Regions from separate parts of the Methylobacterium brachiatum genome, predicted to be linked through region 1. Evidence: predicted binding sites of a transcription regulator. Region 1 holds the regulator's gene; each other region holds the start of a gene.
What was found. The regulator PhoB, encoded in region 1, activates phosphate uptake and scavenging genes when phosphate is short. The targets are predictions, from matches to a motif close to TGTCATNNANCTGTCAT.
Positions count from the first base shown of each region.

Region 2: BMZ47_RS02620 (UDP-2,3-diacylglucosamine diphosphatase) is a predicted target of PhoB. The motif match lies at 4,939-4,955, and genes of this name have one in related genera.
Region 3: BMZ47_RS19485 (esterase-like activity of phytase family protein) is a predicted target of PhoB. The motif match lies at 4,460-4,476, and genes of this name have one in related genera.
Region 4: BMZ47_RS20295 (inorganic phosphate transporter) is a predicted target of PhoB. The motif match lies at 5,988-6,004, and genes of this name have one in related genera.

Region 1 is NZ_FOQW01000013.1:74,200-81,815, reverse strand. Features, by position in the region: gene BMZ47_RS18000 (aminopeptidase P family protein) at 1-1,669, shown strand, start outside; gene BMZ47_RS17995 (hypothetical protein) at 1,801-2,094, shown strand; gene BMZ47_RS28105 (hypothetical protein) at 2,066-2,590, shown strand; gene BMZ47_RS17990 (protein-disulfide reductase DsbD family protein) at 2,747-4,897, shown strand; gene phoB (phosphate regulon transcriptional regulator PhoB) at 4,911-5,606, opposite strand; gene phoU (phosphate signaling complex protein PhoU) at 5,784-6,506, opposite strand; gene pstB (phosphate ABC transporter ATP-binding protein PstB) at 6,882-7,616, opposite strand, start outside.
Region 2 is NZ_FOQW01000003.1:90,794-98,409, forward strand. Features, by position in the region: gene BMZ47_RS02605 (membrane-bound PQQ-dependent dehydrogenase, glucose/quinate/shikimate family) at 1-2,211, shown strand, start outside; gene BMZ47_RS02610 (ribonuclease HII) at 2,355-2,978, opposite strand; gene BMZ47_RS02615 (glycosyltransferase family 4 protein) at 3,017-4,063, opposite strand; gene BMZ47_RS02620 (UDP-2,3-diacylglucosamine diphosphatase) at 4,075-4,890, opposite strand; gene BMZ47_RS02625 (aminotransferase class V-fold PLP-dependent enzyme) at 5,425-6,633, shown strand; gene BMZ47_RS02630 (D-2-hydroxyacid dehydrogenase) at 6,737-7,616, shown strand, end outside.
Region 3 is NZ_FOQW01000014.1:153,968-161,583, forward strand. Features, by position in the region: gene BMZ47_RS19475 (MMPL family transporter) at 1-2,572, opposite strand, end outside; gene hpnH (adenosyl-hopene transferase HpnH) at 3,191-4,354, shown strand; gene BMZ47_RS19485 (esterase-like activity of phytase family protein) at 4,556-6,997, shown strand; gene BMZ47_RS19490 (hypothetical protein) at 7,040-7,616, opposite strand, start outside.
Region 4 is NZ_FOQW01000016.1:838-8,453, reverse strand. Features, by position in the region: gene BMZ47_RS20320 (helix-turn-helix domain-containing protein) at 13-972, opposite strand; gene BMZ47_RS20315 (helix-turn-helix domain-containing protein) at 1,307-2,266, opposite strand; gene BMZ47_RS20310 (helix-turn-helix domain-containing protein) at 2,305-3,264, opposite strand; gene BMZ47_RS20305 (Ros/MucR family transcriptional regulator) at 3,516-3,929, shown strand; gene BMZ47_RS20300 (hypothetical protein) at 3,930-4,172, shown strand; gene BMZ47_RS20295 (inorganic phosphate transporter) at 4,307-5,935, opposite strand; partial or broken gene BMZ47_RS29200 (phosphatase PAP2 family protein) at 6,563-7,616, shown strand, end outside.

The DNA of each region.
Region 1 (7,616 bases):
GGCCGACGCGGAGCGGCTCGCCTGGCTGACCGGCTTCACGGGCTCGGCCGGAACCGCGGTGGTGCTGATGGAGTCGGCGGCGCTGATCGTCGACGGCCGCTACACCCTGCAGGCGCCCGAGCAGGTCGATACCGGCGTGATCACCGTGGTGCCGCTGTCCGAATCGACCGCCGAAGCCTGGATCGCCGACAACCTGAAGCGCGATCAGGTGCTCGGCTACGATCCCTGGCTGCACACCTCGGATGGTGTTGCACGCCTGGAGCGGGCCGCGGTGAAGGCCGGCGGTTCGGTGCGCCCCGTTCCGAACCTGGTCGATGCCGTCTGGGCCGGGCGCCCGAAGCCCCCCGCCGGGCCTGTCGTCGTCCATCCCGAAGCCTTCGCGGGTGAAACGGTCGCCGAGAAGCTCACGCGGGTGCGCGACGCCCTGGCCGAGGGCGGCTGCGACGCCCTGGTGATCTCGGACCCGCACAACCTCGCCTGGGCGTTCAACCTGCGCGGCTCCGATGTCGGCCACACGCCGCTGGCGCTCGGCTACGCGATCCTGCCGCGCGAGGGACGAGCCCGGCTGTTCCTGTCCTCACCCAAGGTCGATCCGGCGCTGCGGGCGGCCCTGGCGCCGGTGGCCGAGATCCTGTCGCGCGCCGATCTCGATGACGGGCTCGGCTCGTTCAGCGGCGTGCGCGTCCGGGTCGATTCCGCCACGGGCGCCGTCGCCCTGAAGGAGAAGATCGAGGCTGCGGGCGGGACCGCCGATATCGGCAAGGACCCGATCACCGGCATGAAGGCGGTCAAGAACGCCGCCGAGATCGCCGGCGCCCGCGCCGCCCATACCCGCGACGGCGCAAGCGTCGTGCGCTTCCTGGCCTGGCTCGACGGCGCCGCCGAAGCCGGGAACTTGAGCGAGATCGCCGCGGTGGAGGCCCTGGAGGATTTCCGCGCGGCCGGCGGCGACCTGCGCGACGTGTCGTTCCCGACGATCTCGGGTTCCGGCCCGAACGGGGCGATCGTCCATTATCGGGTGACCCGCGCCAGCGACCGGATCGTGCGGCCGGGCGAGCTGTTCCTGATCGATTCCGGGGCGCAATACCCGGACGGCACCACCGACATCACCCGCACGGTCGCGGTCGGCGAGCCCACCGAGGCGATGCGCGACCGGTTCACCCGGGTCCTGAAGGGCCACATCGCCATCGCCCGGGCGGTCTTCCCCAAAGGCACCACCGGCGCCCAGATCGACGCCTTCGCCCGCGCGCCGCTCTGGCAGGCGGGGCTCGATTTCGACCATGGCACCGGCCACGGCGTCGGCTCGTTCCTGTCGGTGCACGAGGGGCCGCAGCGCATCGCCAAGACCGGGACCGTCGCCCTGGAACCCGGCATGATCCTGTCGAACGAGCCCGGCTACTACGCGCCCGGCGCCTACGGCATCCGGATCGAGAACCTCGTCCTGGTTGAGCCGCGCGCCATCCCGGGCGGTGAGCGCCCGATGCTCGGCTTCGAGACCCTGACGCTCGCCCCCTACGACCGGCGGCTGATCCGCCCGGATCTTCTCGCACCGGAGGAGCGGGCCTGGATCGACGCCTATCACGCCCGGGTGCGCGACACCCTCGCGCCGCTCCTCGATGCGGAAACCCGCGGCTGGCTGGACCGCGCGACGGCGCCGCTGGCGGAGTGAGGGCGGGCTGTCGCTTCATGCACGCCCTTGTGTAGGCGGAGGCGGCACGCCAGAATGACCGGACGACGGAGTCAGCTTCTGTTCGTTCGGGACATAGGCCGGCCAGCCAGGGTCAACGAGGGTGCTCGATCATGCCCCGGCGTTCTCCGGATCTCGCAGAAATTGCCAAGAAGGCTGCCAACGCGTCCTTCGGCAGCCCTCTGGTGCAGGCGGTCCGCCTCGGCGACATGGAAGGGGCCGATGGCGATGATGTCCGGCGCGTGCAGCTGATCGTCTCCGACGACGCCATCGACCAGCTCGACGGCGACAAGCTGCTCGATGCCGGCTTGGCGATCCGCAAAGCCCTGCAGAAGGCCGGCGAGACGCTGCGCGTGGTCGTCGAGTATGCCGAGCAGCGTGAGCTCGACGAACTTGGCGCTCATTAATTCCGAGCATCTGTTCAGCCAGGCGGATGCGCTTCTTCTCCAAACCGGCCGCGGCTCGTTGCGGCAGGCTGACCTACGCCGCACCTTCTCCAACGCTTATTACGGCCTGTTTCACGCGATCCTGACGGCTGCGGCCGATGAGGCCGTTGGAAGGACGCGGCGGAACGATCCACTTTGGACGCTGGCCTATCGTTCCATATCGCACCAACGATTGAAGACCGTGTGCAACGATCTTCAGGCAGCGACACTCAAGCCGAAGATCAGGCGTTATGAGCCGCCCGGCGGATTTGGTGGTCACATCGTCACGATTGCCGGTGCCGTTTCAGAATTGCAGGACCGGCGGCACGCCGCCGACTACGATCCGTCCCAGTCGTTCCTGCAAACGGATGCGCGGGCGGCGCTCCAGACGGCCCGGTCCGCAGTCCACCGGCTGGCTCACCTGGAGGCGGATCAGCGAAGAGCGTTCCTCTACCTCCTCCTGTTCGAGCCCCGCTGAGCGACCCCAGCGGCGTCATGGTCTCCGTCTCACCGCGCGGAGCGGAGGACAGGATGCGGACCCCCGCGCTATAAGTCGCCTTGTCACGGAAAAGCCGGCGCCGGTCCCGCGGACCCCCGTGTGAAACCGCGACCGCCCCGCGCGCGAAGGGACAGTATGATCCGCCGCCTCGCCTTCCTGGTCCTGATGCTCTTCGCGAGCCTGTCGGCCGCGTCGGCCCAAGGTTTCCGCACGCCGCCCGATCTCGTGCGGGCGAGCCTGGTCGCCGAGCCCGTCGCGGTGGCGGGCGCGCAGCCATTCGCCCTGGCGGTGCGGATGCAGGTGAAGCCGGGCTGGCACGTCTACTGGCGCAATCCGGGCGATTCCGGCCTGCCGCCCGAGGTGACCTGGACCCTGCCGGCGGGCTTCAATGCCGGCGCGATCCGGTGGCCGGCGCCCGAGCGCATCGCGATCGCGACGCTGATGAATTACGGCTACGAGGGCGAGGTCACCTTGCTCGTGCCGGTCACGCCGCCGCCGAGCCTCGACCCGGCGGATCCCGTGCGGATCCGGGCCAAGCTGACCTATCTGGTCTGCGAGACCGAATGTGTGCCGGGCTCCGCCGACCTCGCCCTGACCCTGCCGGTGGGCGAGCCTCGGCCCGATGCCGATCAGGCCGCCCTGTTCGCGCGCGCCCGGACCGCCCTGCCCGCCCCGGCGCTCTGGCCGCTGCGCCTGTCCAGCCAGGGCGACACCCTGCAGCTCGATTTCGCCGCGGCGGGTCTCAAGCCCGAGACCATCAAGAGCGCGTCCTTCTTCCCCTATTCCGAGACCGCGATCGACAATGCCGCCGCGCAGGTGATGACCGTCGACGAGGCCGGCCTGCACCTCACCCTGGCCCGGAGCAGCCCCGCCGAGCCGGCGCCCGCCGCCCTGCCCGGCGTGCTGACCGTCGAGGAGGCGACCGGCGCCGGCACCCACCGCCTCGCTTTCGCGTATGGCGACGAGCCGGTGCTGCCGGCCCCGACGGCGGTGCCCGAGGCCCCGGCCGCGCCGCAGGCGGCCCCCGCCTTCGACGCGCTGACGCTGGCGAGCGCGGTCGGGCTCGCCTTCCTCGGCGGCCTGATCCTCAACCTGATGCCCTGCGTCTTCCCGGTCCTGTCGATCAAGGTGCTGGGCCTTGTGCGGCACGCCGGCGAGAGCGCCGCCCGCGTCCGGCTGCACGGCCTCGCCTACACGGCGGGCGTGCTCGTGAGCTTCCTCGGCTTGGCCGGCCTGTTGCTCGCCCTCAAGGGCGGCGGGGCGGCGATCGGCTGGGGTTTCCAGCTGCAATCGCCGGCGGTGGTCGCCGGCCTCGCCTATCTGCTGCTGGCGATGGGCCTGAGCCTGTCGGGGGTGGTCCATCTCGGCGGGCGGCTCGCCGGATTCGGCGACGGCCTCGCCCGGCGCTCGGGGCTCAGCGGCTCGTTCTTCACCGGCGTGCTGGCAACGCTGGTGGCGACCCCCTGCACGGCGCCGTTCATGGGCTCGGCGGTGGGCTTCGCGCTGACCCAGAGCGCCGGCGTCGCCCTCGCGGTGTTCGCGAGCCTCGGGTTCGGCCTCGCCCTGCCGTTCCTGGTGCTCACCCTGTGGCCGCCGGCCCTGCGGGTGTTGCCGCGTCCGGGCGCCTGGATGGAGACGCTGAAGCAGGTTCTGGCCTTCCCGGTCTACGCCACGGTGGCGTGGCTGGTCTGGGTCCTGGCGCAGCAGGTCGGGCCGCAGGGGCTGCTCTCCGGGCTGATCGGCCTCGTGCTGGTGGGCTTCGCCGCCTGGGCCTGGGAGCATGGGCGCGTGGCGACGCCGGGCTTCGGGCGGGTCGCCCAGGGGCTCGCGGTGCTGACGATCCTGGCGGTGGCAGGCCTGACGCTCAGCCTCGACCGCGACCGGGCGGCCCCCGCCGCCCAGGCCGCCGCCGACGGCGTCCAGCCGTTCACCCAGGCCCGCCTGGACTCCCTGGTGAACGAGCGCCGGCCGGTCTTCGTGAACATGACCGCCGCCTGGTGCATCACCTGCGCGGTCAACGAGACGACCTCGCTCTCGACCAAGGCGGTGCGGGCGGCGATGGCGGATCGGGGCGTCACCTACCTGAAGGGCGACTGGACCAACCAGAACCCGGAGATCACGCGCCTGCTGGAGAAGCACGGGCGCAGCGGCGTGCCGCTGTACCTGCTCTACACCGGCACGGGGGAACCCCAGGTGCTGCCGCAGATCCTCACCGAGGGGACGGTGCTGGCGGCCCTGGAAACGGTGCCGGCCTCAGCCAACAAGAGCGCGGCGCTGGCCCGCTGACCGGACAGGCGGTCTAGGCTTCCAGCGAGAACGTCTCGTCGAAAGCGTAGCCCGAGCCCCGCACCGTGCGGATCGGGTCGGCCTGCCGGGGCGCGTTGAGCGCCTTGCGCAGGCGCCCGACATGCACGTCGACGGTGCGCTCGTCGATATAGACGTCGTGGCCCCAGACCCCGTCGAGGAGCTGCTCGCGGGAGAAGACCCGGCCGGGGGCCAGCATCAGGAATTCGAGCAGGCGGAATTCGGTGGGGCCGAGATGGAGCTCCTCGCCGGCGCGGCGGACCCGGTGCCCGGTGCGGTCGAGCTCGATATCGCCGGCCGCCAGCCGGTCGGCGACATGGGCGGGCTTGGCCCGGCGCAGCAGCGCCCGCACCCGGGCCAGCAGTTCCGGCACCGAGAACGGCTTGACGATGTAGTCGTCGGCGCCCGTGCCGAGGCCGCGGACCCGGTCCCCCTCCTCGCCCCGGGCGGTGAGCATGATCACCGGCAGCCGCTCGGTCTCGCGCCGGGCCCGGATGCGGCGGCACAGCTCGATCCCAGAGAGGCCCGGCAGCATCCAGTCGAGCAGCACCAGATCCGGGGTGCGCTCGGCCAGGAGCAGTTCCGCGTCGTCGCCGCGCGTCGCCGAATCGACCAGGAAGCCCTCGGCCTCCAGGTTGTAGCGCAGCAGGGTGGTCAGGGCCTCCTCGTCCTCGACGATCAGGACTTGCATGCTCACGTTCGTTAACCTGTTCCGTACTCGGTACCGGCCGGCGCGCCCGCGCCGGGGGACCCGGACGCGCCGATGGTGCGGCAGAGGCCGCCATCCCTCAAGCCGCAGGCCGCCACAATCGGGCGTTGCCCCACAGGGCAGCGTGCGGATCGGGCCGACCGCACCGCGACCCGCCTGTTACGGGGCCGTGGCGGCGGGGCCGACGGTCGCGTAGTTCGACGCGTCGTTCTTCGGCCGCTCGCCCGCCAGGGTCTCACCGGTGGCGAGGTAGTGGATCGTCTCGGCGATGTTGGTGGTGTGGTCGCCGATGCGCTCGACGTTCTTGGCGCAGAACAGCAGGTGCGTGCAGAACGAGATGTTGCGCGGATCTTCCATCATGTAGGTCAGGAGTTCGCGGAACAGCGAATTGTACAGCGCGTCGATCTCGCCGTCGCGCTCCCAGACGTCGTAGGCGGCCTTCACGTCGCGGCTCGCATAGGCGTCGAGGATGTCCTTGAGCTGCGCCTCGGCGAGGTCGCTCATGTGGCGCACGCCGAGCACGATCTTCTGCGCCGGCGCCTGATCGGAAATCGCCACGACGCGCTTGGCGACGTTCTTGGCGAGGTCGCCGATCCGCTCCAGGTCGCCCGAGACGCGGATCGCCGAGATGGTCTCGCGCAGGTCGATCGCCAGGGGCTGCCGCCGGGCGATGAGCAGCACGGCCCGCTCCTCGATGTCGCGCTGGAGCGCGTCGAGACGCTTGTCGGCGACGATCACCGCCTGGGCGAGCGTATCGTCCCGGCGGACCAGAGCGTCGGTCGCCTCGGCGGCCATCTTCTCGGCCACGCCGCCCATCTCGGAGATGGAGCGACGCAGGTCATCGAGGTCGGTGTCGTAGGAGCTGACGATATGGCCGGGCATGGTGGATCCTTCGATGGCGTCCCGCAAACCTTGATCCGCGAGGTCTGGCGGAAACCCGCCGCTGCGGTCACGGGCGCCGGGGCGCGTGCCCCGGTGCCCACTCCCTTGCATTGTCTGGAACAGGCTGCGGAGCGGTGAGGATCGGCATCCCGAGCCGAGCCCGCGACCGGAACAACCGGACCGTGCCGATGTTCCCCGACCGAGCAGCCTGTTCCGGAGTCGCGCCGGCGCTTGTTGCGCTTGGGCGCGGCCCCTAGTCTTTAGAGCGGTGCTCTTTTCTCGCCGAAACCGTATTCAACGTTACGGAAAGCGGTAAACATCCCGTTTGACGTCTTCGCATCCCGGAGGTGAGCGTCCGCCCTCCGGGGTCTTGGTTCAGCCGAACCGGCCGGTGATGTAATCCTGCGTGCGCTGCTCGACCGGGTTCATGAACATGCGGTTCGTGGGTCCGAATTCGATCAGCTCGCCGAGATACATGAAGGCGGTGAACTGCGAGATGCGGGCCGCCTGCTGCATGTTGTGGGTGACGATCACGATGGTGAACTCGTCGCGCAGCTGCTCGATCAGCTCCTCGATCCGGCCGGTGGAGATCGGGTCGAGGGCCGAGGTGGGCTCGTCGAACAGGATCACCTCCGGGCTCTGGGCCACGGTGCGGGCGATGCACAGGCGCTGCTGCTGCCCGCCCGACAGGCCGGTGCCGGCTTGGCGCAGCTTGTCCTTCACCTCGTCCCAGAGGGCGGCCTTGCGCAAGGCCTGCTCCACCCGCCCGTCGAGTTCGGATTTCGGCAGCTTCTCGTAGAGGCGCAGGCCGAAGGCCACGTTGTCGTAGATCGACATCGGGAAGGGCGTCGGCTTCTGGAACACCATGCCGATGCGCGAGCGCAGCTCGTTCAGATCGATCGCGGGATCGAGCACGTTCTGGCCGTCGAGCAGGATCTGCCCCTCCGCCCGCTGCTCCGGGTAGAGGCTGTAGATCCGGTTGAAGCAGCGCAGCAGGGTGGACTTGCCGCATCCGGACGGGCCGATCAGCGCCGTGACCTGCCGGTCATGGAAGTTGATGTCGACATTCTTCAGCCCGTGGAAGCTGCCGTAGTAGAAGTTCAGGCCCTT
Region 2 (7,616 bases), on a different contig from region 1:
CTTGTCTCCGGCATCCTTGTCGCCCAGCGTCGGCGCGAAGGCGCGCTGCTCTACGGGGCGGCGTTCGTCCTCACCGGGGCCTGGGCGGTCTGGGAGGTCGGGTTCGCGTTCTGGCCGCTGGTCTCGCGGCTGTTCGCCCTGGCGGTGCTCGCCTGCGTGGTCGCCCTGGTCGCACCGCTGCTCGATCGATCCGGCAGCGTCGCGTGGCGCCGGGCCTCCCTGGGCGTCGCCGCCGCTGTGGCACTCGCCCTGGTGGCGACCACCCTGCGGGCGTTCCAGCCGGTGCCGATCATCGCCGCGACCGAGGTTGCGGCGGTGCATCCGGCGACCCAGGCGGGACCGCAGGTCGATTGGGCGGCCTGGGGCAACACCAATGCTGGCACACGCTTCGCCGGGCTGACCCAGATCGACGCCGCCAACGTCGCCCAGCTCCAGCCGGCCTGGACTTTCCGCACCGGGGACATCGCCGTGAGCAACGGCTTCGGCGCCGAGGACCAGACCACGCCGCTCCAGATCGGCGACACCGTCTATGTCTGCACGCCCAACGACATCGTCATCGCGCTCGACGCCGATACCGGCGCGCAGCGCTGGCGCCACGATCCGAAGGCGAGCGCCCCGCAATGGCAGCGATGCCGCGGACTCGGCTATCACGATGCGGGCGCCGCGGAGGGTGGAAAGGTCTGCCCCCGCCGCCTGCTGCTCGCCACGATCGACGCGCGCCTGATCGCCCTCGACGCCGCCACCGGCCAGCCCTGCACCGATTTCGGCGCGGGCGGCACGGTCGATCTCAAGACCGACATGGGCGAGGTCAAATCCGGCTACTACACGCAGACCGCGGCGCCGCTGATCGCCGGCGATCTCGTGGTGGTGGGCGGCCGGGTCGCCGACAATATCGAGACCGGGGAGCCCGGCGGCGTGGTCCGGGCCTACGACGTCGCCAGCGGCGAGCTGCGCTGGGCCTGGGACCCGGGCAACCCGGCGACCACCCGCCTGCCGCCGCCGGGCGGGACCTATACGCGCGGCACGCCCAACGTCTGGACCAGCATGGCGTATGATTCGGCCCTGGGCCTGATCTACGCGCCCACCGGCAACGCGACGCCCGACTTCTTCGGCGGCCACCGCACCGCGCAGGACAACGCCACCAACTCGTCGATCTTCGCGCTGGACGCGGCGACCGGGCGGCCGCGCTGGCACGTCCAGCTCGTGCACAAGGACCTGTGGGACTTCGACGTGCCGGCCCAGCCGGCGCTCTACGACCTCACCGACGGCAACGGCGGCACCGTGCCGGGGCTGATCGCCGCCACCAAGCACGGCCAGATCTTCCTGCTGAACCGCGCCACGGGGGCACCGATCGCGCCGATCACCGAGCGGCCGGTGCCGCAGGGCAATGTGCCGGGCGAGCATTACGCGCCGACGCAGCCCTATTCGGACATGCCGTCGATCGGCACCGAGACCCTGACGGAAGCCGACATGTGGGGGGCGACGCCGTTCGACCAGCTCCTGTGCCGGATCCAGTTCAAGACCATGCGCCACGAGGGGACCTTCACCCCGCCGGGCTTCGACACCGCGCTCCAGATGCCGGGCTCGCTCGGCGGCATGAACTGGGGCAGCACCGCGATCGACATGACCCGGGACTACCTGATCGTGAACGACATGCGGCTCGGCCTGTGGAACCGGCTGATCCCGAGGGAACAGGTCGAGACCGGCAAGGCCGCCGGCACCGAGATGGGCCTGTCGTCGATGCGCGGCACGCCCTACGTCTCCCTGCGCAACCGCTTCGTGTCGGCGCTGAACGTGCCGTGCCAGAAGCCGCCCTTCGGCACGCTGACCGCCATCGACCTGAGGGCGCGCCGCATCGCCTGGCAGGTCCCGCTCGGCACGGTCGAGGATACCGGGCCGCTGGGGATCAAGATGCACCTGCCGATCCCGATCGGCATGCCCTCGCTCGGCGGGTCCCTGGTGACCGGCTCGGGCCTGATCTTCTTCGCCGGCACCCAGGATTACTACCTGCGGGCGTTCGATGCCGCGACCGGCCGCGAGGTCTGGAAGGGCCGCCTGCCGGTGGGCAGCCAGGGGGCGCCGATGACCTACCGGTCCCCGAAGACCGGCCGCCAATACGTCGTGATCACGGCCGGCGGCGCCCGCCAGTCCCCCGACCGCGGCGACTACGTGGTCGCCTACGCGCTGCCCGCCGATTCCGGGTCGAAGTGATCCGGTTCGAAGACGGCAAAATCGGGGTTCCCAAAGGGCCAGCCCTTTGGCGGGGTTCAGGGGCGGAGCCCCTGGATGCATCGGTCGAAGCCCGACAGCAGGGCTCTGCCCTGCACCCGCAAAAGGTCTCGACCTTTTGAAACCTAGCCGAACCCGCGGGTGAAGCTGAGACGGTGGTGCGGGCTCCGGCCCAGGGCCGTCAGGCCGGCCCGGTGCAGGGCCGTGCCGTAGCCGACATTGCGCTCCCAGCCGTAGCCCGGATGGCGCTCGGCCAGCCGGCGCATGAGGTCGTCGCGGAAGACCTTGGCGACGATCGAGGCGGCGGCGATCTGCGGCACCAGGGCATCGCCGCCGACCACCGCGCGGCCCGGCAGGCCGGGCAGGGCGTCCCGTCCGTCGACCAGGACCGGGGCCGCGATGCCGAGGCGTGCCACCGCCCGCGCCATGGCGTCGAGGGTCGCGGCGCGGATGTTGATCCGGTCGATCAGCGCCCGGGAGCCCGCCGCCACGGTGACCCGGGCATGGGCACGGATCAGCGGCGCCAGCTGGGCGCGGACCGGCTCGGGCACGCGCTTGCTGTCGTCCAGGGCGCCCAGCAGGGCCGGGGGGATCGCATTCGGGTCGAACCAGACCGCGGCCACGACCACCGGTCCGCACAGGGCGCCGCGCCCGACCTCGTCGCAGCCGATCACCGGCGGGTAATCCTTGGCGCGGGCCGGGTCGAAGGGCGGGGTGAGGGGGGATCTGGTTCGCTTCACGGGCGGCATGCGGCCGTCCTGCCATCCCGCGCGGCCGTCGTCACGGCTCAGGCGGCGTTCCGGGTGCCCCGCTCGCCGCCATGCGCCTCGATGATGTTGCCGAAGAATTGATCCGCGCTGACGTCCCAGCCGCGGCGCAGGGCCTCCTGCCGGCACTCGGCCCGGGACAGGCGAAGCGCCGCGAGCGCGGCCGCGCGCAGGTCGTGGTCGAGGATGCCGACCCGGGTCCCGCTCAGCACGTCGTTGGGTCCCGGCACCGGGAAGGCGGCGATCGGCAGGCCGCAGGCCATGGCCTCCAGAAGCACGATGCCGAACGTGTCGGTCAGGCTCGGGAACACGAAGGCGTCGCAGGCGGCGTAGACCGATGCCAGCGCCGCGCCGGTCCGCGTGCCGAGGAAGCGCGCCTCCGGAGCCAGGGCCTGCAGCCGCGCCCGGTCCGGCCCATCGCCGACCACGACCTTGGTGCCGGGCAGGTCCAGGCTGAGGAAGGCGGAAAGATTCTTCTCGACGGCGAGCCGGCCGACATAGAGGAACAGCGGCCGCGGCAGTTGGGCCAGTTCCGCCGGCGGCGGCTCGCCGGGGGCGGCCGGGCGGAACCGCTCGGTGTCGACCCCGCGGGTCCAGCGCATCAGGTGGGTGAAACCCCTGGCCTCCAGCTCCGCCTGGAGGGTCGGGGTGCTGACCATCGTGCCCCGGGCCGCGCCGTGGAAGCGGCGCAGATAAGCGTAGGACCACGCCTCCGGCACCGGCAGCCGGGCCGCGAGGTATTCCGGAAACCGCGTGTGATAGCTCGTGGTGAAGGGCAGCCCGTGGGCCAGGCAGTGGCGCCGGGCCGCGAAGCCGATCGGCCCCTCGGTGGCGATATGGACATGGCTCGGCCGCTCCTTGGCCCAGCGCGCCGCCACCCGGTCCCGTCCGGCCAGGGCCAGGCGGATCTCCGTGTAGCCCGGCAGGGGCAGCGAACGGAAATCGGCCACCGAGAGCAGGGCCGTCCCGAAGCCGTGCTCGGGCGCCCGGCGGACCATCTGCTCCAGCGAGCGGACCACGCCGTTGACCTGCGGATGCCAGGCGTCGCTGGCGATGAGGAGCTTCACCGAGCGATCCCTCACGCCACCGCGCGCCGGCCCGTCACCGCTCGCGGCGCAGCCTCGGCCTCGCGCGCCCGCAGGATGCTCGGATAGTGCAGCACCTCGATGCGGCCGTCGTAATGCTCGATCAGCCCGGTGCAGGATTCCACCCAGTCACCGGTATTGAGGTAGCGCAAATCGCCGATCGCCCGGTCGGCGGCGTGGTGGATATGCCCGCAGATCACGCCGTTCGCGCCCTGGCGACGCGCCTCCTCGGCCAGGATCGTCTCGAACCGGCCGATGAAGCTGACGGCGTTCTTCACCCGAAGCTTCGCCCAGGCCGAGAGCGACCAGTAGGACAGGCCGACACGTCGCCGGATCCGGTTGATCACGGTGTTGAGCGTCAGGGCGAGCGTGTAGGCGCCGTCGCCGAGATGGGCCAGCCAGGGCGAGTGCCGCACCACCATGTCGAACTGGTCGCCGTGGATCACCAGGTAGCGCTGCCCGTCGGCCGCCTCGTGGATCGCGGTCTCGGCGATCTCGATGCCGCCGAAATTCGTGCCGACGTAGTCGCGCAGGAACTCGTCGTGGTTGCCCGGCAGGTAGACGATCCGGGCGCCCTTGCGCACCTTGCGCAGGAGCTTCTGGACGACGTCGTTGTGTTCCTGCGGCCAGTACCAGCCGGAGCGCAGCTGCCAGCCGTCCACGATGTCGCCGACCAGGTAGACCGTGTCGGCGTCGTAATCGCGCAGGAACGACAGGAGCAGCCCGGCCTGGCAGCCGCGCGTTCCGAGATGCAGGTCCGACAGGAACAGCGTGCGGACCCGGACCGGCATCTCCTCATCCTCGGCCACGTCACCCTCCCGGCGGTCGAACGGTGCCGGGATCCAGAGCGCGATCACGTCTCAGTTTGATGACGCGGGGGTGGATCGCTGTGGGTGTTGTGGTGCGCTGCAGCGGAAGTTCTCAAGCCCGAATAGCTGGCGTTGCGGCGCACAAAAAATTTTTTTACCGCGATCCCGAAGTTTTTCCGGTTTTGCTTCCGAGCTTCGCCGCCTCATAATACCAGATAACCGGTGGCTCGGCGTGAGCCGGGCCGGACGCGTACTGGAAGGCGGCCAGGGTGCCTTGAGACGAGGCGCCGTAGAACGGGACGGCATTTCGGAGGCGACCGGCGCGCGGGGGCGCGCCGCGACGCGAGCGGCACGAGGCCGCCTGCCGCTCCGCTGAGCCCCCCGATCCACGGATGACGCGGATGACGTTCGGGACGCTGCGGTCTGCCGCGGCCACCGGCGCCGCTCGCAGGATGCCCGACACGGCCGCCGAGGACGTTCGAACGAACCGGCGCGGGTCCGCCCGCGCACAACAGAGTTTTTGGAGGAAACACCATGGCCGCAACCCGGCGCCCCGGTCGCAACCATCTCTTCATCCCCGGCCCCACGAACATCCCGGACCGCGTCCTGCGCGCGATGCACGTGCCGTCCGAGGATCACCGCTCGCCGGGCTTCCCCGAGCTGGTGAAGCCGCTGCTGCAGGACGCCAAGATCGTGTTCGGCTCGACCGCCGGGACGGTCATCCTGTTCCCGTCCTCGGGCACCGGCATCTGGGAATCGGCCCTGTCCAACACACTCTGCCGCGGCGACAAGGTGCTGACGTCCCGCTACGGCCAGTTCAGCCACCTCTGGGTCGACATGGCCCAGCGCCTCGGCCTCGACGTGATCGTCCAGGAGGAGGAGTGGGGCGCCGGCGCCGATCCGCAGAAGATCGAGGAGGCGCTCCGGGCCGATAAGGACCACGCCATCAAGGCCGTGATGGTCGTCCACAACGAGACCGCCACCGGCGTCACCAGCGACATCGCCGCCGTGCGCAAGGCGCTCGACGCCGCCGGCCACCCGGCGCTGCTGTTCGTGGACGGCATCTCGTCGATCGGCTCGCTGCCGTTCTACATGGACGAGTGGAAGGTCGATTGCGCCATCGCGGGCTCGCAGAAGGGCTTCATGCTGCCGGCCGGCCTCGGCCTGATCTGCATCAGCCCCAAGGCGCTGAAGATCGCCGAGGGCGGCACCGGCCGCAACGACCGGCTCGGCCACGCCTACTTCGCCTGGAAGGACCAGCTCGCGGCCAACGCCACCGGCTACTTCCCCTACACCCCGGTCCTCCCGCTGCTCTACGGCCTGCGCGAGGCCCTGGCGATCGTGAAGGAGGAGGGGCTGGAGAACATCTACCACCGCCATCACGTCCTCGCCGAGGCGACCCGCCAGGCGGTGGCGGCCTGGGGCCTCAAGCCCTGCGCCAAGGAGCCGAAGTGGAACTCCGACACGGTCACGGCGATCGTGGTGCCGGAGGGCGCCGACGCCGCCAAGGTGATCACGCATGCCTACGAGCGCTACAACCTCTCGCTGGGCGCCGGCCTGTCGAAAGTCGCCGGTAAGGTGTTCCGGATCGGCCACCTGGGCGACCTGAACGAGCTGTCCCTGCTCGGCGCCATCGCGGGCGCCGAGATGGCGATGCTCGATTGCGGCATCAAGGTCACGCCGGGCTCGGGCGTCGCCGCGGCATCGAGCTACCTGCGCGAGAATCCGCTGCACAAGGCGTAATTCACGCCCGTCGTCGAAGCGGGGTCGGCTTGCCGGCTCCGCTTCGACGCGCAAGTAAGAACAAGAATCCCGAGGAAACCGCCCGTCGCCCGAGAGGGGATCCATGACGAAGAAAATCGTGTTCCTGGACCGTGAGTCCCTCGACGCGACGGTCCGGCCGTTCAGCTTCCCGCACGAGTATGTCGAGCACGACTCGACCTGGACGCCGGAGGACACGGTGGCTCGGCTCCAGGGGGCGGAGATCGCGCTGATCAACAAGGTCCCGATGCGGGCCGAGACCCTGAAGCAGCTCCCCGACCTGAAGCTGATCGCGGTGGCCGCCACCGGCACCGACGTGGTCGACAAGGCCCAGGCCAAGGCGCAGGGCATCACGGTCGTCAACATCCGCAACTACGCGTTCAACACCGTGCCCGAGCACGTGGTCGGGCTGATGTTCGCCCTGCGCCGGGCGATCGTGCCCTACGCCAACTCCGTGAAGCGGGGCGATTGGGCGAAGTCCAAGCAATTCTGCTACTTCGACTACCCGATCTACGACATCGCCGGCTCGACGCTCGGCATCGTCGGCTACGGGGCGCTCGGCAAGTCGATCGGCAAGCGCGCCGAGGCGCTGGGCATGAAGGTCCTGGCCTACGACGTGTTCCCGCAGGACGGGCTAGTCGATTTCGAGACGATCCTGACGCAGTCCGATGTGATCACGCTGCACGTGCCGCTCACCCCCGACACCAAGGGGATGATCGGCGCCGCCGAGCTGAAGCGGATGAAGAAGAGCGCCATCCTGATCAACACCGCCCGGGGCGGGCTGGTGGACGAGGCGGCGCTGCTGGCCGCGCTCAAGGACGGCACCATCGCGGGGGCGGGCTTCGACGTGGTCGCGCAGGAGCCGCCGAAAGACGGCAACATCCTGTGCGAGGCCGACCTGCCGAACCTGATCGTGACCCCGCACGTCGCCTGGGCCAGCAAGGAGGCGATGCAGATCCTGGCAG
Region 3 (7,616 bases), on a different contig from region 1:
GCGCGGGCGGCTCGCCCAGGGTCGCCGGCACCACGAAGAACGCCGCGATCAGGGTGAAGAACAGCGACAGCGCCAGCAACTTGCCCATGCTGGCCGTGCCCGGATGGCTCGACAGGACCAGGGAGCCGAAGGCGCTGCCGGTGGTCAGCGCCGAAAAGAAGATCGCCCGGGTCAGGCTCGAAGCCAGCATGTCGGTCACGCCCGCCCGCCACGCGATCACGTAATAGATGTGGAACGCGACGCCGACCGCGAGCATCAGCGGCAGGGCGATGATGTTGGCGAAGTTCAGCGGCATGTCGATCAGGCGCAGGGCCATCAGGGTCCACAGGGTCGCGATGACCAGCGGGCCCAGGGTCATCGCCACGTCCCAGGGCTTGCGCAGGGCCACCGACAGGATGACGAAGATCAGCACGAACGCCGTGATGGCCGCCTGCACAAAGGCGCCGAGGATCGTGTAGGTCGACCGCGTCGTGGCCACGGGGGCGCCGGTCGCGTGCGGGGCGACCTTCAGCACCTCGTCCGAGAAGGTGCGCAGCACCTCGTCGTCGTTCGAATCACCCCTGGGATGAACCTCGATGCGCGCGCGCCCGTCCGCCGCGACCCAATCGGCCTTCAGCTGCGGCGGCAGGTTGTCCAGCGTGATCTTCTCCGGATGGAGCAGGTCGCGCAGGCGCTGGAGCAGCGGCACGAGATCCTTGGTCAGGGCGACCGAGGCCGCCTCGCGCATCTGCACCGGGCTGCCGGCGAGCGTGTCGAGGGTGCCGGCGAGCTGCTTGGCATTCTGGGCGCCCGCGGCCTCCTTGCCGTCGCCCGCGACGCCGTTGAGCGCCGCGGCGGCGTCCTTGAGCGCCTTGACGTTCTCGGCATCGGTCGGCGGCGGCGGCTTGCGGCCGGGATTGAGCACCGGATCCAGGAGCTGCGCCGTGTCAGCGATCGCCGCGAGCTTCTTGTCCTGGTCCCGCGGCACGAAGGTGTCGATACTGTTGACCGACGAGGTCACCGGCAGCGCCGCAAGGGTCTTCGACAGGGCTGGGACCGCGTCGACATTGGGGGCCAGCACGTCGATCAGGTTCGGGCTGGTCTCGGGGTTCTTGATCAGGTCGAGATAGGTCGCGATCGATTCCGTCTTCGCGCTGCGCAGGTGCATCGGATTGGAATCGAAGGGCAGGTGCCAGAGCAGCGGCGCCCCGGCCAGGGTCACGACGCCGACCGCGATCAGGATCGGCTTGCGCTTGCGGATGATCCACGGATCGACGCCGACCAGCCACGCGGTCTGCACCGCTTCCTTCTCGCCCTTGGGCTCGAACACCGCGATCAGCGCCGGCAGCAAGGTCAGGGAGAACAGGTAGGCCACGACCATGCCGACGCCGGCGATCAGGCCCAGCTCCGAGACGCCCCGGAAGGCGGTGGGCAGGAAGGCGAAGAAGCCGGCGACCAGCGACACGGCGGCCAGCGTCAGCGACCAGCCGACCCCGCGGGCGGCGGCCCGGATCGCGCTCTGGAGTGTCGGCTGCTCGTAGCGGTCCGCCCGGTAGCGCACCGAGAACTGGATGCCGAAATCGATGCCGAGCCCGACGAAAAGGGCCGCGAAGGCCACCGAGATCGGGTTCAGCTCCTTGACCATGATCAGGCCGAGGGCGGCGGTGACGATGAGGCCCGCGAAGGTGGTGATCAGCACCGCGCCGACGAGCTTGCCGGAGCGCAGCGCGAGCCACAGGAACAGGACGATCGCGCCGACGATGATGCTGTTGTTGAGGGCCGCATCCTCCGAGAGCGTGGCGAATTCCTCGTCCGCCACCGCGACCGTGCCGGTGAGCCGCATGCGCAGGCCGTGCTCGGAATCGATCTTGAGATCCTGCGCGACGTTGCGGATCAGCTTGGTCGCCTGGTAGCCGGGCTCCAGGGCGTTGAAGTCCAGCACCGGCTGGATGATCACGAACTTCATCTTGTCCGTGACACTGCTCTGGCCGTTGGCCAGCAGCTCCTGCCACGACATCCGCGCGGGCTTGCCCGCCAGCACCTTCTGCAGGGTGGCGTCGATCTGGCCCATGGGCTTGTCGAGGTCTTCGAGCTTGGCGTCGCCGGACTTCACGCCGCGCGCGCCGAGCGACAGCACCCGCATGACGCCGCGCAGGGACGGGTCGGCAGCCAGCGGCCCGAGCAGCCCCTGCTGCTGGGTCAGCTCCTCCAGCGTCTTGTCGAGCTGGGCCTGGGGCATCAGCAGCAGGCCGTTCTTGTCGAAGAACGGGCCGCCATCGGGCCGGTAGACGGTCTCGATCAGGTTTTTGTGGGCGGTCAGCGCCTTGGCCAGGTTGGCGGCCGCCTCTTCGGTCTCCTCGGGCGTCTCGCCGTTGATGACCGCCACGATGGTGTTGCCGCGCTGCGGGAACGCCTTCTCGAAATTGATCTCGTCCTGGCGCCAGGGCTCCTTCGGGTCGATCAGCCGCTCGACATCGGTGTTGATGCGGAACAGATGCGCCGCGACTCCCAGGCTCGCGACCGTGATGAACGCCATCAGGGCGATCACGATCCACCGATACCGCACCGAGAACGCGACGAGACCTTCGATCACGAGCACCCTGCCTGTTCGCCCCGGACGCGCCCCATGCGCGACCGGCTATTCCCAACCGTCCCGGCCGGATCGGCGCGACCGGCCCTGCCGGATTCGAGCGCCCACATGAAGGCCGCCGCGCGATCCGCGCGAGCGCCCTTCGCATTCGGGGGACGCCGCACCGCCCAATCTGGTCGCGCGAAGCGCGGGTGCAAGCCGGGCCTGTCCCGGACGGGACGCTGCGCAGCCGCTCGCCGCGGGCCACCCCTTGCAACGCGGCCACAGGGCTCAGTAAAGAGGGCGTCCCCAGATTGCAACGCGATCGCCGCGGCGCGGTCCTTGCCTCGCCCGATGTGCGGTAGCGCACTGCAATCCTGGGATGGGGACAAGAATCTTGGGATTACGGTCGCATTGCCGACGCAATGCACGTGCTGTCCTCAACCGTCAGGCGACCCGACCCGCCGATACCTCCGCGTCAAGCGCGTGTGGCTCGGTTGCGTCAGGAGCAGAATAAGTCGTTATGGCCTCGCCGAAACGGGGTCGTTTCAGATTAGTTCCAAGCTACATCGCTGGAATTCGAGTTTTTTTCGCGGTAAGCACCCCGACGCCCCGGGGCCGACGCAGTAAGGAGCCGCAATCTTGGGTATCCCCCTCCGGTACGTCGCGAAGATCGGCGGCTACATCCTCAAGCAGCACCTCACGGGCCGCAAGCGCTACCCGCTGGTGATGATGATGGAACCCCTGTTCCGCTGCAATCTCGCCTGCGCCGGCTGCGGTAAGATCGATTACCCGGACGAGATTCTGAACAAGCGGCTTCCGGTCGCCGACGCGCTCGAATCCGTGCGCGAGTGCGGCGCCCCCGTGGTGGTGATCGCCGGCGGCGAGCCGCTGCTGCACAAGGATCTGCCGCAGATCGTCCAGGGCATCATCGATCAGAAGAAGTTCGCGATCGTCTGCACGAACGCGCTTCTGCTCGAGAAGAAGATCAAGGACTACAAGCCGAGCCCGTACTTCACCTGGTCGATCCATCTGGATGGCGACAAGGAGATGCACGACCAGTCGGTGTGCCAGCGCGGCGTTTACGACAAGGCGGTCTCGGCCATCGCCAAGGCGAAGGAGATGGGCTTCCGGGTCACCATCAACTGCACCTTCTTCAACAATTCCTCGCCCGAGAAGATCGCCGACTTCTTCGACAGCGTGACCCGGATGGGCATCGACGGCATTACCGTCTCCCCCGGCTACGCCTACGAGCGCGCCCCCGACCAGAAGCACTTCCTGAACCGCAAGGCGACCAAGGAGCTGTTCCGCGGCGTGTTCCGGCACGGCAAGGAGAAGGGCCGCGAGAAGTGGACCTTCCAGCAGTCGGGCCTGTTCCTCGATTTCCTGGCCGGCAACCAGACCTACCATTGCACCCCCTGGGGTAACCCGACCCGCACCGTGTTCGGCTGGCAGAAGCCCTGCTACCTGCTCGGCGAGGGCTACGCGGCGACCTTCAAGGAGCTGATGGAAGAGACCGACTGGGACGCCTACGGCACCGGCAACTACGAGAAGTGCGCCGACTGCATGGTCCATTCGGGCTACGAGGCCTCCTCGGTGGTCGATTCGGTCCGCAAGCCCTGGAAGCCGCTGGTGCACGCGATCCGCGGCATCAAGACCGACGGCGCCATGGCGCCGGAGGTCAGCCTGGAGAACCAGCGCCCCGCCGAGTTCGTGTTCTCGCGCAACGTCGCCCAGAAGCTCTCCGAGATCAAAGCGGCCGGCGTCGACACCAAGCAGGAAGCCCGCAAGCGCACGGCTGCCTGATCGGCACGCACTATCGCGTTCAAGAGGCCGCCGCGGGGTTCCGCGGCGGCCTTTTTCGTTCGTGCCGCCCACCAGAGGAATGACCGGTCAAAGCAGACATACAGGTGTCATCCGAGTTTCCTAGCTGCGGCCAAGCTTGGGGGCGAGATGATGGCACGAGGAACGCGCGCGGCGCAGGTTGCGGGGGCGATCGGACTGTTGGTGGCAGCGGCCAGTTCAGCCGCCGCTCAGTCGCAGGCGGTCAGGACGCCGAACCTGATCTATGCCGACGGCCCGGTCGCGGTCGATCTCAACGGTTCGACCTTCGTCAATCACGGTCTTCAGGGTGTCGGGCGGATCTCCGCCTCGACGCGCGACTTCCTGGGCGACACGCTCGGCTCGTTCTCGTCGCTCGCGATCGATCCGAGCACGTGGCGGCGCACCGGCGCCGGCTATAGCGGCACGCTCTACACCTTGCCGGACCGGGGCTATAACGATCCGAGCGGCGGCCTGTTCTCCGACTATGCCGGCCGCCTGAACCGGTTCACGTTCACCCTCGTGCCCGAGCCGGGCGTGAATCTCCCGCAATCGACGGCCTCCCAACGGCAGATCACGCTGACGCCGAGCGGTGGGATCGTCCTGACCGACGCCAACGGCCAGCGCTTCAGCGGGCTCGACCCGAGCACGGGCACCACCGTGCAGCTCGGTCGGGTCCTGCCTTCGGCCGCCACCGGTCCGAGCGCCGGCCGGATCAGCCTGGACGCCGAGGGTTTGGCCCGGCGGCTCGACGGATCGTTCTACGTCAGCGACGAGTACGGCCCGAACATCTACTATTTCAACGCGAGCGGCCGGCTTCAGGGCGTGCTCGGCATTCCCGACGCGTTCCGGCCGGTCACGAACGGTCAGGTGAACTTCAATTCCGTGACCCCGCCCGATACGGGGCGGCGCAACAATCAGGGATTCGAGGCGCTCTCGCTGACGCCGGACGGCCGCAGCCTCGTCACCATCCTGCAGAGCGCCACGCTGCAGGATTCGGGGCCGGGCCAGCAGCAGCGCGCCAACACCCGGATCCTGGTCTACGACATCTCGACCAATCCGACCCCGGCGGCGCCGGTGCGGGGGTATGCCCTGCAATTGCCGGTCTACCGGGACAACGGCGATGGCGGCGCGCCGAACCGCACGGCGGCGCAGAGCGAGATGCTCGCCCTCAACGACACCCAGTTCCTCGTCCTCTCACGCGACGCGAACGGCCTCGGCACCGGCAACACCACGCCGATCGTGTTCAAGAGCGTGCTGCTCGTCGATATCGGCGGGGCGACCAACCTCGCGGGCACGGTCTTCGACGGGACGACCCCGATGGCGCCCGGCGGCGTCCTGCGCTCCGACATCCGGCCGGCCCAGGCGACCGAGCTGGTGAACATGCTGAACCCGGTCGAGCTCGGCCGGTTCGGCATGAACCTCAACACCAACCCGGCGACGCGCACGACCCTGTCGGAGAAGATCGAGGCGATGGGCCTCGTCCCGGTCCTCAGCGAGCTGGCCCCCAACGATTACTTCCTGCTGGTCGGCAACGACAACGATTTCCTCACCCGCCGGGGCGTCGTGAACGGCGAAGCCTACGATGCCGGGATCGAGAACGATTCGATCCTCCTCGCCTACCGGCTGACGCTGCCGACCTATGTGGATCCCTACTCCCTCGCGGTGATGAAGCGGACCGCACCCATCGTCCTGCAGGGGCTGGGCAGCGCGACGCTGGGCTACGCGGCGTCGGCGACGCAGGGCGTCCAGGACCATCTCTCCGCCCTGCGCCGGGGCACGGGCCTCGCCGGCCCGTGGAGCCAGGCCGGCGGCGTCTGGGTCGGCGGCAACTTCCTGTTCGCCGATCAGCCGCGGAACGGCGATCTCACCCTCGACCGGACGATCCTCCAGGGCAGCGCCGGTCTCGACCTGCCCCTCGACGGTCCCTGGCGGGCCGGCGTCGCCCTGGGCGGCGGAGGCGGCACGCTCAGCCGTCCGGGCGGGTTCCGGCAGGAGCACAGCGCCTTCACGATCTCGGGCTATGCCGGCTATTACGCGCCCGACTTCTACGTGCAGGGCATCGTCGGCGGCGCCCCCGATATCGCCCTCGACCGGATCACCCGCCCGGCGGCCTACGGGCTGACCGCCAGCGCCCGGACCTCCGCCAGCGCCCTGGCGCTCGACATCGAGGCGGGACGCCCGTTCCGGATCGGCGATTTCGGCCTGACGCCGTTCGTCGGGCTGACCCATCTGGCCGGTCACGTCGACGGCTTCACCGAGACCGGCGCGGCCGGCAACAACGTCGCCTATCGCGGGCTCAACGTCTTCCAGACCACCACCCGTCTCGGGGCCGAGCTGGCCTTCTACGGCTTTGGCGACGTGATCCCGTCGTTGCGGGTCGCCTACAACCTCGCCACCGGCCCGCAGGGCAGCACCGGCTTCGCCCGGCTCGCCAGCGTCCAGAACCCGCTGGCCGGGGCCTCGATCCCGGTGCCGTTCCTGCGCGACGATTTCGTGAGCGCCGGGGCCGGCCTGCAGGGCAGCCTGACCGAGCAGCTGGGCTGGCGCGTCGACTACCTCGCCTCGGTCGGCACGCGCGCCGGTATCGGCCACGGCGTGACGGTGGGCCTGCGCTATCAGTGGTGAGCGGGGGACGCAGCGGGGGGAATCGCCCTGCCCCCGCTGGCCTCAGCCTGCCGCCCGAATGCGGCGTCCGACGAACAGCCACGGCAGCACGCAGGCCGCCGACAGGGCGATCGAGACCGCGTAGGCGGTGACCATGTCGGTCCGGCCGAGCAGCAGGTGGATGCAGACGTAGAAGGCCAGCACTCCGAACGCCCCCTGGGCGCTGCCGCGGACCACGTCGAGGGAGGCGCGCACGCCGTCCTGAAAGCGGGCGAAGGCGATGAGCGGCCAGGAGATGATCGGGATCGGCGCCAGCAGGCCGCTCAGGCCGGAGCCGAGATAGGGCGCGAGCGTCGAGACCAGCAGCACCAGCGCGGTCGCCGCAGCCAAGCGCGCCGGCATGTCCCAGCGCGGCGGCCGCGGACGGCAGGCCGGCGCATCTGGCCCTGCCGCCTGCGGGCACAGCGCCACCACGAGCGCCATGATCGGCACGTCGATCGCGGTGGCGAGCCATAGACCGGGCCGGATCAGCCCGTGCAGCAGGAGGCCGCCGAGTATGAAGGCCGACAGGGCGGCGCAGAGGGAGGCGACCGGCCCCATCCGCGGGGCGCACACGGCGTAGGCGAGATAGCAGAGCGTC
Region 4 (7,616 bases), on a different contig from region 1:
CGCGCCGGACCGTTATTGCAGACCCAGCCCGACGGCGCGCCGGAAGTCGCTGGGCGCCAGGCCGAACCGGCCCTTGAACCGGCGGGAGAAATGGGCCCGGCTGGCGAAGCCGCAGCCGCCGGCCAGGGTGTCGATCGTCAGGTGGGTGCAGGTCGGGTCCGCCAGGCGATCGGCCGCGACTTCCAGACGGCGCTGCCAGATCCAGTCGGAGACGTGCTGGCCGCGCTCGTCGAACAGCGCCTGGAGCCGGCGCAGCGAGACGCCGACCGCCGCCGCGAGCCGGGGCGGATCGAGAGCGGGGTCGCCGAGATGCGCTTCGACATGCGCCTTGGCCCGCTGGACCAGGATGTCGCCGCTGGCCGGCAGGGGCGCATCCAGGGCGATCCGCTCGGCGATGCTGGCCACGATCAGGTCGACGCCGATCGAACCCATCCGGGCGCCCGTGACGGGATCGAGCCGGTGATGCATGCGGCTCAGCTCCTCGAAGAAGCTCATCGCCAGGGTCGCGGTGGCCAGCTCGGCGCCCACGGTCAGGGCCGCGTAGCGGCGGGCCGGCCCGAGCACGCTCTCCAGGCGCTCGCGCGGCATCTTCAGGTAGAGTGATTGATTGCCCGGGCTCGTCGTGATCACCGTCGGTTGATGCTCAATCACGACCAGGTCGCCCTGGCGTTGCTTCGATGTCCGATCCCGCTGCCCGACCGTCGTCGCGCCGGCGAGGGTGAAAGCCACGCTGATCCAGCCCTCGTCGCCCAGGCGACGGATCGCGCGCGGTGTCGCCTCGCTGCGGAGGGGGCCCTCCGAGACCCGCGTCATCGTCAGAGGGCCGAGGGTGGCGCTCTCCAGCTTGGCCTCGAACGGACCGGAGCCGAGCCGCTCCTGCTCGAGGGGCAGGCGCTGCTCTTCCAGTGTCTCCAGCCAACGTTTGAATCTGGTATTGACAGGAAGATTGTCGGTTGAAAACAATAATCTCATAAATATAATTCCGTTTTCACAAATATGATGTGCGGGGTCATCGCGTTATGGGGTTCTGAAGTATTGTTTTGGAACTTTGATTGCTTGGCAGCATTTATATTGATCTAGATCAAATATCGACCGGTCTTGCGGCCACCTGAGCAAGGTGTTGCAGGGGCCTATATCAAAATTTCCCCTGCCGATGCAAATGCCGCTCTGCTTTTTCCCGGGCCGCCGAGCATGCCACGGGCGGGACAACACCTGCCGTGGCCGCCCTGCAGCACGCCCGGGCATCGTGTGGTCATGCGGGGCGTCCGTTGCGGTCTCGTGCCCCGCCGCGATGGGGCGGACGCCCCTACGGCGTGCCCAGGAGGGCCGCGATCCGGTACTCGCGCGGGGACATGCCGTGGCGTTCCTTGAAGCGGCGGGAGAAATGGGCCTGGCTCGCGAAGCCGCAGCCGAAGGCCACGGCTCCGATCTGGATATGGGCGCCGCTCGGATCGGCCAGCTGCTTGGCGGCGGCCTCGAGCCGGCGGTGCCAGATCCAGTCGGAAATGTGCTGGCCGCGCGCGTGGAACAATTCCTGGAGCCGGCGCAACGAGACGCCGACCGCGGCGGCCAGATGCGGTGGGTCCAGGGTCGGGTCGCCGAGATGAGCCTCGACATACGCCTTGGCGCGCTGGACCACGACGGTCGCGTGCAGCGGCTGCGGCACCTCCTTGGCCATCCGCTCGGCGATGCAGGCCACGATCAGGTCGACGCCGATCGCCGACATCCGTTCGGCCGCGTCGGCGTCGAGCCGGTGGCGCACCTGAACCAACTCGCGGAAGAAGCTCGCGGCGAGGCTGGTCGAGGCCAGTTCCGCCCCCATTGCCAGCGCGGTGTAGAGCCGGGTGGGCCCGAGCATGTTCTCCAGGCGCTCACGCGGCAGTTCCAGGAACACGGACTGGCTGCCCGCGCTCGTCGTCACCACGGCCGGCCGGTGATCGAGCACGACGATGTCGCCGGGCTTCTGCACCGAATCCCGGCCGTCCTGAAGGCAGGTCGAGGTGCCGGCGAGCTTGAACAGCACGACGGCCATGCCGGCCCTGTCGTGATGGCGCGCGGCGTTGGGCGTCGTCTCGCTGCGCAGGGCGCCCTGCGTGACGCGGCTCATGTTGAGGGAGCCGACGCTGGCGACCTCCATCTTGCCGGCGAACGGCCTGTCGTCGAGGCGCTCGATCTCGATCGGCACGAGCCGCTCGAACAGCACCTCGCGCCAGATCTGGAAGCTGTTCTTCGGATGGAGGCCGTCAGTCGTGAATACGGGCTGCACGGGTGCTGTTCCCTGGCGGGGCCGGGTGGCGCGATGGCCTACGGGGTGCTGACGAGGGCCGCCTGGCGATACTCGCGGGGAGTCATGCCGTGGCGTTCCTTGAAGCGGCGGGAGAAATGGGCCTGGTTGGCGAAGCCGCAGCCGAAGGCCAGCGGGCCGATCGACAGGTGGACGCAGCCCGGGTCGGTCAGGCGCTTGGTCGCGACCTCGAGCCGGCGGTGCCAGATCCAGTCGGAAATGTGCTGGCCGCGCGCGTGGAACAATTCCTGGAGCCGCCGCAACGAGACGCCGACCGCGGCCGCCAGATGCGGCGGGTCCAGGGTCGGGTCGCCGAGATGGGCTTCGACATACGCCTTGGCGCGCTGGACCACGACGGTCCCCTGCATCGGCCGGGACACTTCGAGCGCCAGGCGCTCGGCGATGCTGGCGACGATCAGGTCGACGCCGATCGACGCCATCCGGGCGGCCGATTCGGGATCGAGCTGGGCGCGCAGGCGGACCAGCTCGTGGACGAATTTGACTGTCACCGCCGTGGAGGCGACGTCCGCGCCCATCGCCATGGCCGTATAGAGGCGCGTGGATCCCAGAACGCTCTCCAGGCGCTCGCGCGGCAGTTCCAGGAGCAGCGCCTGGCTGCCCGCATGGGATTCGTGGGTGGCCGGACGATGATCGATCACCACCATGTCGCCGGGCCGCTGCACGGCCGACCGGTCATCCTGGCCGAGCATCGACACGCCGGCGAGCTTGAAGATCACCACGACCGTACCGTCCTTGCCGGTGCGCTGGATCTGCTCGCGCGTCGCCTCGCTGCGGATGGCGCTGTTGGTGATCCGCATCAACGACAGGGGCCCGAGGCGGGCGGCCTCGAGCTTGCCGGTGAACGGCCCGTCGTCGAGGCGCGACTGTTCGAGGGGCACGCCCCACCCAGAGATTGCATCCCGCCACTGCCGAAAGCTGTGCAACGGGTTAAGGCCCTCGGTCGAAAACAGTGCTTCCATTAGTAAATTTTTTTATCGACCGGCATTTCGCGCGGCGAGGACAAGGGATCCGCGTCTTCAGACAAGCGCCATCGGGCACATATTGTATATTGTTTCTCACCTCAAGAGATGCACTCAAGCAACTTGAGGTTCGCGTGGCAACTCACCGTCGGTGGGGTGTCCGGCGGATGTCGATCACTGGGGCGGATCTTCGGGCCGTCGGTCGGCAACGCGGGCCATTAGTAACGAAATGTTGAACAGCGACACCTGACATGATCAATCAAACCGAACCCCGCTCTTCCTTCCTGATCGAGAAAGTCGGCGCGATCGTCGCCGCTTATGTGTCGCGGAACCCCGTGGGGGCGGGAGACCTGCCGGTGCTGATCGACCAGGTCCACACGGCCATCGCGGTGCTTCAGAAGAACCCCACCGGCCGCGCCGCGGGCTGGACCGGCCCGTCCGCCGAGCAGATCGAGGCCTCGATCGGCCGGGACGGCCTGATCAGCTTCATCGACGGCCGGTCCTACAAGACGCTCAAGCGGCACCTCACCGCCAATGGCCTGACGCCCGAGCGCTACCGGGCCAAGTTCGGCCTGCCCGCCGATTACCCGATGGTTGCCCCCGGCTACGCCGCGCGGCGCTCCGAGATCGCCCGGGCGATCCAGCTCGGTCATCAGGTGGATTGAATGGCGGCCCGCGCCATGACCCAGCCGGTTTGCCGGCATCCGGAGGCGGATCGCTCTGCGGCGATCCTGGAACGCATCGCCGACACGCTCCATCTGCCGGTCGACGCGTTCTTCCCGGACGAGCGCGCACCGGGCGAGACGGTCGCTCAGGCCGCGGATCTCGTGACGGCCTTCATGGCGATCGAGACCGTCGCCGCGCGCCGCACCTGCCTGGCCTTCGTGCGCGCCATGGCGCGCCCGTAACCACCCGAGACATCGGGACCAGAACGGACAGGGCCGTTTCCGTCGACCACGGAAACGGCCCTGTCCGTCTCGACAGCGCGCTGCGTGCTTCCGGGCCCGCGGCGCAGGATCCTGCACCGCGGGGCCCGGGCCCGTCAGAAGACGTGGCGCAGCAGGAAATACAGGCTCGCCGCCAGCGTGATGGCGGCCGGCAGGGTCAGCACCCAGGCGAGCGCCATGTTGCGCACCGTCGACATCTGCAGGCCCGAGCCGTTGGCCGCCATCGTCCCGGCCACGCCCGAGGACAGGATGTGCGTGGTCGAGACCGGCAGGCCGTAGAGCTCGGCGAGCCCGATCGTGCCCGCGGCCACGATCTCGGCCGAGGCGCCCTGGGCATAGGTGAGGTGGGTCTTGCCGATCTTCTCGCCCACCGTGACGACGATGCGCTTCCAGCCGACCATCGTGCCGAGCCCGAGCGCCAGGGCGACGCAGATCTTCACCCAGCCCGGGATGTAGCGGGTGCCGTTGTTGAGCAGCCCGGTATAGGTCTTCAGGGTCGCCTTCTCGGGGTCCGAGAACTCCACCCCGGCGCCCGGCAGCAGCCGCACCGCGTCGGCGGCGAGGTACATGTCGCTGCGCATGTTCTCGGTCTGGGCGGCCGGCACGCTGCGGATCGCGCCGTAATTCTTCACGCTGGCGGCGATGTCGGTCGCGAGCGCCGAGAGGGCGGCGTAGACCGGCGGCTGGTTCAGGTTCTTGGTCTTCAGGGCGTCCGTCACCGTCCGGCGCGCCTGCACGGCGTCCGGCTGGGGGGCGCCGGCGGCGCGGGCGGCGAAGACCTGGCTCGCCGACGTGGAGGCCTCGATGAAGGCCGGGGTCGTGTCGTCCGACATGGTCCGGTTCAGCGCGTAGGCGGTGGGCGCGGCGCCGATCAGGATCAGCATGATCAGGCCCATGCCCTTCTGGCCGTCATTGCCGCCGTGGAAGAACGACACCAGCGTGCAGGTCAGGATCAGCATGCCGCGAATCCAGATCGGCGGCGGCGCCTCACCCTTGGGGGCCTCGTAGAGGTCCTTGCGGCGCACCAGGAATTTCAGGACGAGCAGCAGCGCCGCGGCCAGGACGAACCCGCAGACCGGCGAGAACAGCAGCGCCTTGAACACGTTGAGCGCCTGGCCCCAATCGACCCCGGCGGTGCCCGTGCCGCCGCTCATGAGCTGGTTGCCCAGCCCGACGCCCAGGACCGAGCCGATCAGCGCGTGCGACGACGAGTTCGGCAGGCCGAAGGCCCAGGTCCCGAGATTCCAGATGATGGCGGCCAGCAGCAGCGCGAAGATCATCGCGTAGCCGGCCCCCGAGCCGACATGGAGGATCAGCTCCACCGGCAGGAGGGTGACGATGGCGTAGGCCACCGCGCCGGAGGACAGCATCACCCCCAGGAAATTGAAGAAGCCCGACCAGACCACCGCCACCAGCGGCGGCATCGAGTGGGTGTAGATCACGGTCGCCACCGCGTTGGCGGTGTCGTGGAACCCGTTCACGAATTCGAAGGCGAGGGCGATCAGCAGGGCGAGCCCGAGCAGCGCGAAGGCCCCGTAGGCCAGCGGCGCCTCGCCGACCGCGTTCATGTCGGTGATCAGGCTCACCACCGCGTAGCCGAGCCCGGCCACCAGAACAGCCAGGAAGGCGACCACGCCACCCAAATGCATCCCGTGGTCGAGGCGCGGACCGCTCGCTGGCCTGCCTCCCGCCACCGGCTGCGGCATTACGGCGGAATCGGACATGGGCCCTCGCGTTGAATCGTCTTCGGAAGCGGGGCGGGATTAGGATTACGCGATGACGGTTCAGTGACGTTTTACCGGGCCGATTCACGGCAGCATTATATTCGCGCGTCTATGGACGATAATACGAAGCTATCAATTGGAACCAAGTTCAGTCGGTCCTCCTATAGTCCAGGGCCGGTGTGTTTACTGATACGGCGGCACCCACTGCGGATGCCGAGGACTGGCATCTGTCCGCAGATAACGCGAGCCGTCCGCTGGGCGATGCCACGGACTCGACCAGTCGTGGGAAGATTTGGTCATCGGCGGCTGGCATGCATGAAGCAACGTGCAAGCAACGCGACCGGAAAATTTATGCCGGCTAAGATAAGCGCCTGTTGCGCGGGAGATACAGCCCGTGATTCAGCGCAATGTGAATGGATTATGACGCATTCGCATCTGTAGAATTCGTTAAATCTCCCGCCGCGGGCCGAATGGTCGCAGGCTTGGGGGCCGGAAATGACGTTTCGCTACGGGGTCTCGATCGCGGCGTTGATGGTCGCCGCATGCGGTTCGGGTGTGCAGGCGCAAACTCCCAACGTAAACGTATCGACAGTAAATGCTGTCAACTTGCTGGGACCTTTTCTAGCGTTGAATGGTACAACGATCGGTCGGCAGACCCTCGATTTAAACCTTTCGCAGTCGTCGGCGATCAACGCCATCGCCGATCTCGCGCGGCAACAGCGCGCGATTAGCGACAAGAGCTACCTCTATCTGGAGCGCAACGATCTCACATCAGTCGGCTTGGGCGTTGTTCCGATCGCCGCGAATCTGGCGGGCGGGCTGCCGGCTCAGACGCCGGTCAACGGCATCGTCCCGCAGCAACTTGTTGGCGGCCTCGGCGCCCAGCTCGGCCCGATCTACCAGCGTGGCGCCGCGCAGGGGACGAAAGGGCCGCTCGGCAGCGTGATCAATCTACTGATCAGCGGAGATGCCCTTACCGGCGACGACAATGCGATCGCCAAAAACTACTTCGCCAATGGCGCGGCGAGAAACCCGAGCGTGACCCCGGCCAATTACGTAGCGGTGCCGGCCGTGGCGCCGGCTGGCTACAGCCTACCGACGTATAATGGACTGCCCAACACCCGAGACAGCGTCTACGACCTCGCTTACGGCGTGTCTAACAAGCAGCGGGGCCAGGACGTCTACGGTTCATCGCGTCCCGTTCAAGCAGCGCCGGGCCGGTTCAACATCTTCGATCGGTCCGCGCTTAACGGTCTTGAAACCAACCCGTCTTTCCCGAGCGGGCACACAACCTTGGCCTATACGCATAGCCTGCTGCTGGCGATGCTGGTGCCGCAACAGTACCAAAGCATGCTTCTGCGCGCCTCCGAATACGCTGAGAGTCGCATCGTGCTCGGCGTGCACTACCCGCTGGACATCATCGGAGGTCGGGCCTTGGCCTTCTACGACCTCGCCCAGGCCTTCACCAACCCGGCCTATATCAACAACGCCGCGGTGACCGGCGTCGCGCTCAACCTGCCCAACCAGTTCGTCCAGGCCCAGGGCCAGATCCAGGCCTATCTCGCCGCCCAGTGCGGCAACACCGTCGCGGCCTGCGCGGCCGGGGCGCCCAACATCACGGGCAACCCCTACATCCCCTCCGCCGCCAACCAGGCGGCCTACCAGGCCCGCATGACCTACG